2 regions of the Ruegeria sp. CDSB086 genome follow, and region 2 is predicted to be linked to the other one. Evidence: riboswitches for the same ligand, from Rfam matches in the RefSeq annotation. Region 2 holds a riboswitch; the other holds the start of a gene.
What was found. A riboswitch is a leader RNA that binds a small molecule or an ion and turns the genes downstream of it on or off. The one in region 2 is predicted to bind cobalamin.

Region 1 (5,296 bases), on a different contig from region 2:
CGAACTGCCCTAAAAGGAAAAACGCCTCCCGCGCTTTAGTGGCGATCCAGTTAGGGTTCCCTCGACCGGCATTGAGGTATGGCAAAGCCATCTGCCGCGCCTCTTTTTGCGCCAACTTAATAAGTTCGTCTTTGATTTGGAAAGGACTTAGGTTTTCAAATTTATGCAGGTTGAGTGATTCTGGCATGACATCAAATCCTTGCGTTAAAACAGATGACGTAGTTTAGCGGATCGCATGCAAGGCAATGTGTCAATGAAAACAACACTATTTGATGGGAACGGCGTAAAACCGAGAATTACGAGTCTTCATTTCAAGCCTTGGCTGTAACCATTTTGCAAGGCAGACAGGGTGATGGAAATTGCGCCGACGCTTTGGTCTCAGTGCTGACATCCCACTAAAATTTGCAAGGTTCACCATCTGCGCATTGCTGCCTTTCGTGGCCGCCAAAACTGCGCAAACAGCGAATGTCCAGAAGGTGGCCTGCTCTACCAACACCGTTCCTTGATGGAACGACTGCTATCTCCGAGGCAGGATGTAAGGAATGACCGCTTCGAGCTGATGGCTGTCATCCAAATTGGGGGCAGAGAACGATCGCTCTGAGCCCACTTTGGCCAATGCTGCACACCGCAGGAAGGTCAGTTTTGAGGCAAAATTGAAGCAGCATATAGTCCCAGCGATATAAATTGGAAGTAGATCCATGCTTCGAGGAGGCGTTGGAATAAGCCTTGTGTTACTGGCATCAAGAAAATTGTGATAAACAAACAGAAGCCGACGATTGTAGCTGGCGGCGCCAAGCGCCGCAGAAGCGAATTTGGTGGGGCAGTCAGGCTGAGGATCAGCAAACCGATCAACGCAAGCGGATAAGCCGTCACCGCAATTGCCATATGAGCAATATGGACCAACGTGCTTGTCATGTTCTCGTCGCTGCCTCGACTATCACACCCCGCATCACAAGGCAGAAAGGCGGCAAGTATCAAAAGAATGGCGTAAGCGGATAGAAGCAATATCGAGATTCGTTTTGTCCTGCTGCCTGGGAGGCAACTGTTTAGTCTTGCGAGGAACGCCAGAAGCCAAATCTCTGTCGGTATGAAGACGGCATAGTTGGTCCACGTCGCCAAGGGGGCCCCTACAGCCCCGAGTGCGCTCATGAATTGGTCGATATGCGAATAGTTGGGGGTCAGTGCACTTATGATGCCCACGCCTATCGCCAACCAAAGTCCACTAATAATGGGCAAAACGACAAGGCTTATTGATCGTGAGTTGCCCCAGAGAGTTATCCGCAAAAGCTCTGCCCCTGTGTTGACGCGCACGCTTCTTAGAGCGATTGCCCTGACGAGTTGGCACCTTCCGTCTGGCAAGCCGATCAGAACACGTCGCTCATCCATGTCAATCACAGAGTGGGATCACAACTTCCAGAATCTGGCACCGGTAAATCAGTAGCCTCCGTTCAGGTGCATCTGATCGCTTCCGAAAGCAGACCTTTGCGCCATCGCGGCATTAGTCAGCTTTGTCCCGCTTATCGGAAGTTTGGCTACTGTTTTGCGAAAATCCGCTTCTTCCTCAAACCAAACACTTTAACTTAGTTCGACAACCGCGGTTGCACCTTGCCGCAACCGGCGTCAGACTATCCAAAACACCCCGCTCAGACGGCAATCGATCAAATAGATCAATCGCTTAACATCGGCACCCCGTCAGGCGAATAACCTGCGATGTCAAAGACCCAAATCATCCCACTGCAGACAAAAAAAGTCCGGGCAGAATAAATTCAGTCAAAAAGACCGTTGGCGTGGGTCTGAAGCTGCAAGAAGCGGGGCTCGTGTAGTATCCACCGTTGCCTCACGTCTACCGCGTCCTCCGTAGTCGACCGGTGACTGGAACGAATAGCCATCCCTCACAGGTTTGCGCTCTTGTCGAATCAAATCAATTCGTATTTTGTCCTCGCGATGGTTCCCGACTGTATTTTGCGGTCAGGGATAAAAGGGAATACGGTGCGGTTCTGTAAAAAGGCCAATTCCGTGACTGCCCCCGCAACTGTAGGCGGCGAGCGACCCGAGATCGTCCACTGGGCAATAGCCTGGGAAGGATCGGGATAGCTTTGACCCGCAAGTCAGGAGACCTGCCATCCGAAATTTATGAACCTGGGCGGGGTGTCCCAGAGGGAGATGACAATGTTTCAAGCGGTCCGTACCGTGCACGACTTTGCGCTCGCTTTGCCCCTGTCCAAACACAGGAGGCGTTGCCGTTGTCATTGCAAAAAGCTGACACCCAAAGGGGTAAGTGTCTGACAGAATTCAGCGTTCCGGCGCTGGTCGCGGGGGCTCTGGCGCTGTCGGCGCTCTTGTGGCTCGCGATTTACGCGGTGATTTGATGTCGGCCGTTTTGCAAATCCGCGATCTGACGTTGGGCTACCGCGACCTGACATTGTTTCACCGCCTCTCCATGGATATCGCGGCCGGAACGACCCTTGCCGTTCTTGGTGCAAACGGGTCGGGGAAGAGCACTTTTGTAAAGATGCTGCTGGGCTTGATGGATCCGCTTTCGGGCAGTTTGACTTGGCCGCAAGGGCGTCCTCGTGACATCGGGTACCTGGCGCAGATGACCGAGTTCGACCGCCGATTTCCCATCCGTGTGAGGGATCTTGCCGCGATGGGGGCATGGCGCGGGTTTGGTTATCGTACCGGGCTGGACGCCGCCGCGCGCGACCGGATGGCCGCCGCGCTGGATGAGGCCGGGGTACTGGATATCGCTGACCGGCCTCTGCATATGCTATCAGGTGGGCAATTGCAGCGCGCGCTGTTCGCGCGGGTTATCATGCAGGACGCGCCGCTGATCCTGCTGGATGAACCGTTTGCCGCAGTCGACCAAAGTACCGAAGCACATCTATTGTCGATTATCCGCCGATGGCGCGATGAGGGGCGCGCGGTGGTTTTGGTGGTGCACGATCTTTCCTCGGTGCTGGATTATTGCAGCCACGCGCTGCTTTTGGGCGGGCAAGAGGCGACCCACGGACCGGTGAATGACGTTCTGACACCAGACCGGCTGGTTGCACAAGGATACCTTTCGGAAAGTCAGGCGTCCTGGATGTTCCGTGGCACCCATTCAACACCGGAGCACGCCAATGTATGACCTGATCGTCGAAATGTGGAGCTTTGCCTTCATGCGTCGCGCTTTTGTGGCAACCACGGTTTTGTCGGCTTCGGTCGCGCCGGTGGGGGCATTTCTTGTTCTGCGTCGCCTATCGCTGGCTGGTGAGGCCATGGCCCATGCGATTACGCCAGGCATCGTCATCGGCTTTGTCACGGCAGGCTTGTCAGTCATGTCACTGCTGGTCGGAGGGCTTATCGCGGGTGTTGGCGTCGCCATTTTGACCGCCTTTCTTGCACGCCGGACAATCCTGCGCAGCGATGCCAGCCTTGCCTCGCTGTATCTGATCGCATTGGCGGTGGGTATCTTTATCCTGTCTGCAGCAGGGTCCGCAGTTCCACTAAAAAGCTTCCTGTTCGGATCAATCCTTGGGATCGACGACGCGTCGATGGTCCTTGTCGGCGGGGTGGCGACAGTAACATTGCTGGCATTCGCCGTTCTGCTTCGTCCGCTGATTGTCAGCACCTGCGATCCGGTTTTCTTCGAAACGCAGACGCGCCGACCGTGGTTGGTAGATCAGGGTTTTATGCTGCTGTTGGTTCTGAACCTGCTGGCCGCGTTCAAAACACTGGGAACGTTGATGGCCGTTGGCTTGATGATCCTGCCCGCAACTGCGGCGCGCTATTGGGCCAGTACGATCACCGGGCAACTGGTCCTGGGTTTTCTGTTTGCCTTGTCCAGTTGCTGGATCGGCCTGACCCTGTCCTACCTGTTCCCGGACACGCCGTCCGGCCCGGCGATCGTTTTGGTTGCCGGTGGGTTCTTTCTGTTCTCGGCCATTTTCGGTCCCCTTGGTTTTGGCAGACGAATGCGCAAACCGTCTGTTTCCAAAGACATCCCCATTGCCCATATTCAACAAGAAGAGAGAGCACAATGACTCTTGTGAAGTCACTCTATGCCGGCATCGCCTCTGTGTCGTTTGCTTTGGCTGCATTGCCGACCGTTGCGGCAGAAGACAACGTCAAGATCGTCGCCAGCTTTTCGATCCTCGGCGACATGGTCGAAGAGGTCGTGGGCGATCTGGCCACAGTTACGACAATCGTGGGCCCGGATGCGGATGCGCATGTGTATCAGCCTTCGGTTGCAGATGCGAAGGCCGTTGCCCAGGCGGATATCATCTTTGTCAACGGTCTGGGCTTTGAGACATGGTCCGATACCCTGATCGCTGAATCGGGCACTGACGCAACCGTGCACGTTGCCACCGATGGTATCACGCCTGTCACAGTCGAGGGCAAAATCGACCCCCACGCTTGGAACTCGCTGTCGAACGGCATGATTTACGTGACCAATGTGGCCGACGTGATGACAGAGGCGATGCCCGAGCACGCCGAAGAAATCGCTGCCAATGCTGCGGCCTATATTGCGCAGCTTGAGGCGCTGGATGCAGAAACCAAGACGAAGCTGGCAGGCCTGCCTGCCAATCGCCGCACGGTTGTGACTGCACATGACGCATTTGGTTATCTGGCAGACGCCTACGGACTGACTTTCCTTGCGCCGGTTGGCATCGATACCGAGGCGGAGCCATCAGCCAAGGATCTTGCTGTTCTGATTGATCAACTGAAGGCGGATGGTGCTGCGGCGCTGTTTGTTGAAAACATCACAAGCCCTACTTTGATTCAGCAAATCTCGGATGAAACCGGTATCGTGATTGGTGGACGGCTTTTCTCAGACGCCTTGTCGGAACGCGGTAGTCCGGCCACCAGCTATCTCGCGATGTTCCAGCACAATCTGAACACTCTGTTGAACGCGCTTGGGAACGCAACCGCAAGCTAACTAGTCTTTAGGTACGGGGCGGCGCCTGAACCGCCACCCCCCGTACCGTGCATTGGAACAGCGGGTTCTTGGTAATCGTCCCCTAGTCCGGCTTCCATCCATCTTCGTATTCTCCCAAAGTTCGGGAAAGATCCAACAGCGAGGCGAACAGTCTTGCGTAAACGTCCCGTGACATCATGGTCTTGTTGTCATCCAACACTTGCAGAAGATCGACGACGCCCGAGGCAAAGGCATCATAGACCAACTGGTCCGCGGGCGTTGGGTCCAGGGTCCATATATCGTGCGTGTCGTAATACCCTACGGGTTGGGGATCGTCGTCTATCATTTGTCCGCCTCATTTTGGTGAGGCGCATGTAAGTGATAAGAAGGCGAGCACCA
Region 2 (5,296 bases):
TGCCGCTTTTCCGATTGTCAGCATCAGGCCGAGCCGGGATGCGCTGTGCAGGATGCGATTTCCATCGGATCCCTTGACACAGAGCGGCTAGAGCGTTGGCGAAAACTGCGGCGCGAAGATGAAAGGAACTCGGAAACCGTGGCGCAGTCTCGCGCGCGCGACAAGGCCTTTGGTAAAATGGTACGATCGGTGAAGCAGGACAAGAAATCCCGCAAAAAGCTGTAAGTACCGGCTCAGGCGATCAACCGGGGCCATATGGCCGCATTTCGGCGCGCAAATGCGCCGATGTGGCCAACCTCGGCCAATCCAAAGTCCTTCGGCGACAACTGATGCCGGCGGGCTTTGGGACCGTAAAGATCGGCCAAGCGCCAAACCGCGTTCGGCGGCACCACCTGATCATCGTCCATTGTGAACAGATCAACGGGTGTTTCCGACGCAGCCCAACGGGCGTCTGGAAGGCTTTTGCCGATATCCGGCACGTAGCTCAGCGCAGCGGTGCACCATTTGCGCCACTGCCAGTAGACACGTGCCGGAAGGTCCGAGCCGAACCCAAGTGCCTTGCCCGGCAGGTATCCCAATGCCTTAACCAGCAATGGCGGGTGGGCATACCAGAACATTGTCGCCAGTGCGCGATACGGCCAGGGGTGGTCGGATAACGTCACCAAACCTGAACAGACACAGATCATCCGGTCGATCTGCTCAATATCGGGCTGAATTGGCCCCAGCATTCCACCCACCGAATGGCCAATGCTCCACTGCTGGGCGGCGGGAAATCTGCGTCGCATTTCAGCGCGAGCAGCGGGCATGTCGATCAACGCCCAGTCAGCCATCGTGGCCTGCGAATCGCGCAGGCGCCCGTGTAGAGAGTGGCCAAAATCGCGATAGTCATAGGTCAGACAGGCCATACCCTGTTCTTCCACCAACCACCGCGCAAAATGCTGGTAATAGTCGCGCGGTACGCCTGTGGCTGCATGGACTACAACCGCCACATCAGGTGCCGAGGCAGGCATATACAGCCGTGCCGACAGTTCGGCCTCTCCGGCAGAAAACGTGAAGTCTTCGGTCAAAACGACCGGAGTGTTGTCCAACATGGTGCCCTCGCAAGCATCTGAACTATTCGGTTCACATATGGCATATCGGCGCTTTTGCGCGACTAGAGTCAACAGATTTTCAAAGTGACCAAGCGTCCACTTGAACGATGGAAAACAGCCCGCTTGACTCAAGCCACCTACAACCGCTAGCGATGAGGTGATGGTTCTCGTCCTTATATTGGGGCGGGATGAAAAGGGAACTCGGTGCGGTCCAGCCCGGCAAAGCCGGAACGGACCAAGGCCGCGACTGCCCCCGCAACTGTAAGCGGTAAGCAATGCCGAAATACCACTGGCCGAAAGGCTGGGAAGGTCGGCAAAGCAATGACCCGCAAGTCAGGAGACCTGCCATCAAAGTAAAAACCGAAACTCGGGCGGGGTGTCCGGGCAGGCCTTCAGTACGCTGAGTTCCCTGTTCCACGTCCCCCGCTCACCGCGCGGAGGGCGCATTATGATCTGGAAGACAACGACCCACGAATTCACCGCCACCCTGTGCCAGAAAACGGGGAAAACCTGCCCCGCATTGGCCCAAATGGCTCGGTCATTGGCCGAGGCGATGGCAACAGCACAACCAATGACGACCAGCGAATTTGAGGTGGACGGCTCCAGCGAACTGACCCATTGCGATGAGGGTTGCACCGCACGGTTTCGCGCCAGCCCGGCCCGGATCAGGGTCTATTGCGGGGCAAACACGGGCGACTCGGCCGACACGTTGGACGAATACGCCGATATGATGTTCAACCCTGACTTTTCCACTCTGCCTGCTGGTGTTTTGGCGGCCTTGCCTTGCGCCATGCTTCAGGCATCGTCCCTTGCACCGCGTCCATCGCATCAGGTTGTTCAACAAGCCACGGCCTGATCCTAGTTCACCGATCGCTCTGGGCCGGTTTCATGGCCCAAGCCATCTGCTCATCCGTTTCCACCGCACATGGTCGGGCCAAGCGCAGCCGGTTTAGCGCGTGGTTTGGATCTTCACCGCTTTCCACCATGAGCCTCAGCGCGACCATCCCCGACCGCCCACAACCGCCCCGGCAATGCACCAGCACGCGTCCACCGTCGGACAGAACCTGCCGGGCGGCTGCGCTGGCTTGGGGCCAAAGAGTTTCGATTGGCAGGGGCGGCGTGCCAAAATCCTCGACCGGAAGATGCACCCAGGTAGCGGACCTGCTTTGAACGTCTCGACCAAAACCGCCTGCGCCGATCTGCTGCATCTCGGCCTCGGTGGTCATTGAAATCACCAGATCGGGGTTCCAGTCCTGTATCACCCTCAAATCGTCCACATACCCACCGCCGCCGCCAGGCAAAGGGGACAGCGCCATGGTGCCTGAGCCAACAGGCAGCGCGTAGATTGCAAATTTTGCCAAAGCTTATGCTCCTACTGCCACCGGCCCACCAAATTTTGACAGCCGGTTTATCCCGCTTACAGACGCGGTCCAAACCGAAATTCCACAAAGCCTGCTGTGGACGCGGGCGGCCCGGGTCTCTACGCTGCATTTCTGACACGAATCTGACAGAGCAGACATGACCGAAACGCCCAGCCCCGCCTATCAGGTTCTTGCCCGCAAGTACCGCCCTGAAACCTTTGCAGATCTGGTTGGACAGGACGCAATGGTGCGCACGCTGAAAAACGCGTTCGAAGCGGATCGGATCGCGCAGGCCTTTATCATGACCGGTATTCGCGGCACCGGCAAAACCACCACCGCCCGGATTATCGCCAAAGGTATGAACTGCATCGGTCCCGATGGTGAAGGCAAACCAACGACCGAACCTTGTGGTCAGTGCGAGCATTGCGTTGCCATCATGGAAGGACGCCATGTCGACGTGATGGAGATGGACGCCGCCAGCCGGACCGGTGTGAACGACATTCGCGAGATTATCGACAGTGTCCGATATCGTGCCGCCAGTGCGCGTTATAAGATTTACATCATCGACGAAGTTCACATGCTGTCGACCAGCGCCTTCAATGCGCTGCTCAAAACGCTCGAGGAACCGCCCGAGCATGTGAAGTTCATCTTTGCGACGACCGAAATTCGCAAGGTGCCGGTGACCGTACTGTCCCGCTGTCAGCGGTTCGACCTGCGCCGGATCGAACCTGAGGACATGATCGGTCTGCTCAACAAAATCGCCGCAGCGGAAAACGCACAGATCGCAGAAGACGCGCTGGCTTTGATCACACGCGCGGCCGAAGGATCTGCGCGCGATGCGACCTCGCTGTTGGATCAGGCGATCTCACATGGTGCAGGGGAAACAAGCGCCGATCAGGTTCGGGCAATGTTGGGCCTTGCAGATCGCGGGCGCGTTCTGGATCTGATGGACATGATTCTGCGTGGCGATGCGGCTGGGGCATTGACTGAGTTGAGCGGCCAGTATGCCGAAGGGGCCGATCCGCTGGCTGTTCTGCGCGATCTGGCCGAGATCACCCATTGGGTTTCCGTGGTCAAAATCACGCCCGATGCCGCCGATGACCCCACCGTTTCACCGGATGAACGCGCACGGGGTCAACAGATGGCCGAGGCGCTGCAGATGCGGGTGTTGACACGCATGTGGCAGATGTTGCTGAAAGCGCTGGAGGAGGTCTCTGCAGCACCCAACGCGATGATGGCCGCCGAAATGGCAATCATTCGTCTGACCCATGTGGCCGATTTGCCAAGCCCCGAAGAGCTTATCAAACGACTACAGGATGCACCTCCCCCCCCACCAAGCGGGGGACCTGGCGGAGGTGTGGCTGTGCCAACTCATGCACCTGCACAGGCGACGTCCTCTGCGCATCTCTCGGCGCAACGCGGGCCTGCAGGGGCGCCCACTGCAGCGCTTGCCCAGGACGTCCAGACCGCGCTGGCACACTATCCAACCTTCGAATACGTGGTCGAACTGATCCGCACGAACCGGGATGTAAAACTGTTGGTTGAGGTCGAAAACGGCGTGCGTCTCGTCTCGTATTCCCCGGGACGAATCGAGTTCACGCCGACGGACAAAGCGCCGACCGATCTGGCGCAAAGGCTTGGTTCGGCCTTGCAACGCTGGACCGGAAACCGATGGGCCGTCTCAATTGTGGCCGACGGGGACGCAGCAACAATCGCCGAGGTACGAGACGCGGCTGATCTGGCGTTGAAAGCACAGGCCGAACAACACCCACTGGTTCAAGCCGTTCTGATGCAGTTTCCAAAAGCGCGCATCAAGCGGATCGAAACCCCGGAAGAACGCGCCGCCAAGGTCGAAACCGAAGCCCTGCCGGAGGTCGAAGACGAATGGGATCCGTTCGAGGAGGATTGATCCGAGCGACCAAAGCGGAAACACTCCCGCGCTGCCGGGCCCAACGGGAGGAAAGGTCTTGCCAAAGACCTTGACGACGGGCGGGAAAAGCTCTCCCCTTGTACCCTACCGGCAGCATCCGTATTTAGGCGGCAAACCGATTTGCAGGAGAAAAGAAATGCTCAAAGGACTCGGCGGTCTGGGCGATATGGCCAAGATGATGAAATCCGCACAGGATTTGCAGACCAAGATGACGGACATGCAGGAAGAGCTGAACAACCTGATGGTTGTAGGCGAATCCGGTGCAGGGCTAGTGAAGGCCACCGCCACAGCAAAAGGCGAGCTGAAGGGTCTGGACATCGATCCGTCGATTTTCAATGGCGACGATAAGGAAGTTGTCGAAGATCTGATTCTGGCCGCTATCAAGGACGCGCAAACCAAAGCGGCCGAGCGCTCTCAGGCAGAGATGGCAAGGCTGACCGAAAGCATGGGTCTGCCCGCAGACATCAAGCTGCCGTTCTGATAGACACTCCTGACGACCCAAAGGCCGGGCACAACTGCCCGGCCCTTTTGCAGGAGCGCACGCCGTGAGTTCGAACAGCGATATCGACAATCTGATCGACCTGATGGCCAAACTGCCGGGCCTCGGCCCCCGTTCGGCTCGCCGCGCGGTGCTGCACCTGATCCGAAAACGCACCCTGCTGCTGACGCCCCTGTCGGACGTAATGCAGCAGGTGGCCGCCACCGCCCGCGAATGCCTGAATTGCGGCAACGTGGGCACCACCGATATCTGCGACATCTGCGATAGCGAGGATCGCGCGACCGGAGAATTGTGCGTGGTCGAAGACGTCGCCGACCTCTGGGCGATGGAACGCGCTGCAGTTTTCAAGGGTCGCTATCACGTTCTGGGCGGCACGCTGTCCGCCTTGGACGGCGTCGGACCGGACGAGCTTCGC

Region 1: it holds a riboswitch for cobalamin, as region 2 does, so the genes downstream of both, AC2FIO_RS22350 (metal ABC transporter ATP-binding protein) here and AC2FIO_RS17835 (hypothetical protein) in region 2, are expected to answer to the same signal.

Annotation. Positions count from the first base shown of each region.
Region 1 covers NZ_JBXWOV010000018.1:22,319-27,614, forward strand. Annotated here, with positions in the region: gene AC2FIO_RS22340 (bifunctional aspartate transaminase/aspartate 4-decarboxylase) at 1-187, opposite strand, end outside; gene AC2FIO_RS22345 (DUF998 domain-containing protein) at 637-1,386, opposite strand; cobalamin riboswitch at 1,929-2,139, shown strand; gene AC2FIO_RS22350 (metal ABC transporter ATP-binding protein) at 2,279-3,127, shown strand; gene AC2FIO_RS22355 (metal ABC transporter permease) at 3,120-4,022, shown strand; gene AC2FIO_RS22360 (metal ABC transporter solute-binding protein, Zn/Mn family) at 4,019-4,918, shown strand; gene AC2FIO_RS22365 (hypothetical protein) at 5,001-5,243, opposite strand.
Region 2 covers NZ_JBXWOV010000009.1:49,746-55,041, forward strand. Annotated here, with positions in the region: gene rsgA (ribosome small subunit-dependent GTPase A) at 1-225, shown strand, start outside; gene AC2FIO_RS17830 (alpha/beta hydrolase family protein) at 234-1,091, opposite strand; cobalamin riboswitch at 1,236-1,455, shown strand; gene AC2FIO_RS17835 (hypothetical protein) at 1,540-1,947, shown strand; gene AC2FIO_RS17840 (protein-tyrosine phosphatase family protein) at 1,955-2,452, opposite strand; gene AC2FIO_RS17845 (DNA polymerase III subunit gamma/tau) at 2,610-4,361, shown strand; gene AC2FIO_RS17850 (YbaB/EbfC family nucleoid-associated protein) at 4,519-4,863, shown strand; gene recR (recombination mediator RecR) at 4,928-5,296, shown strand, end outside.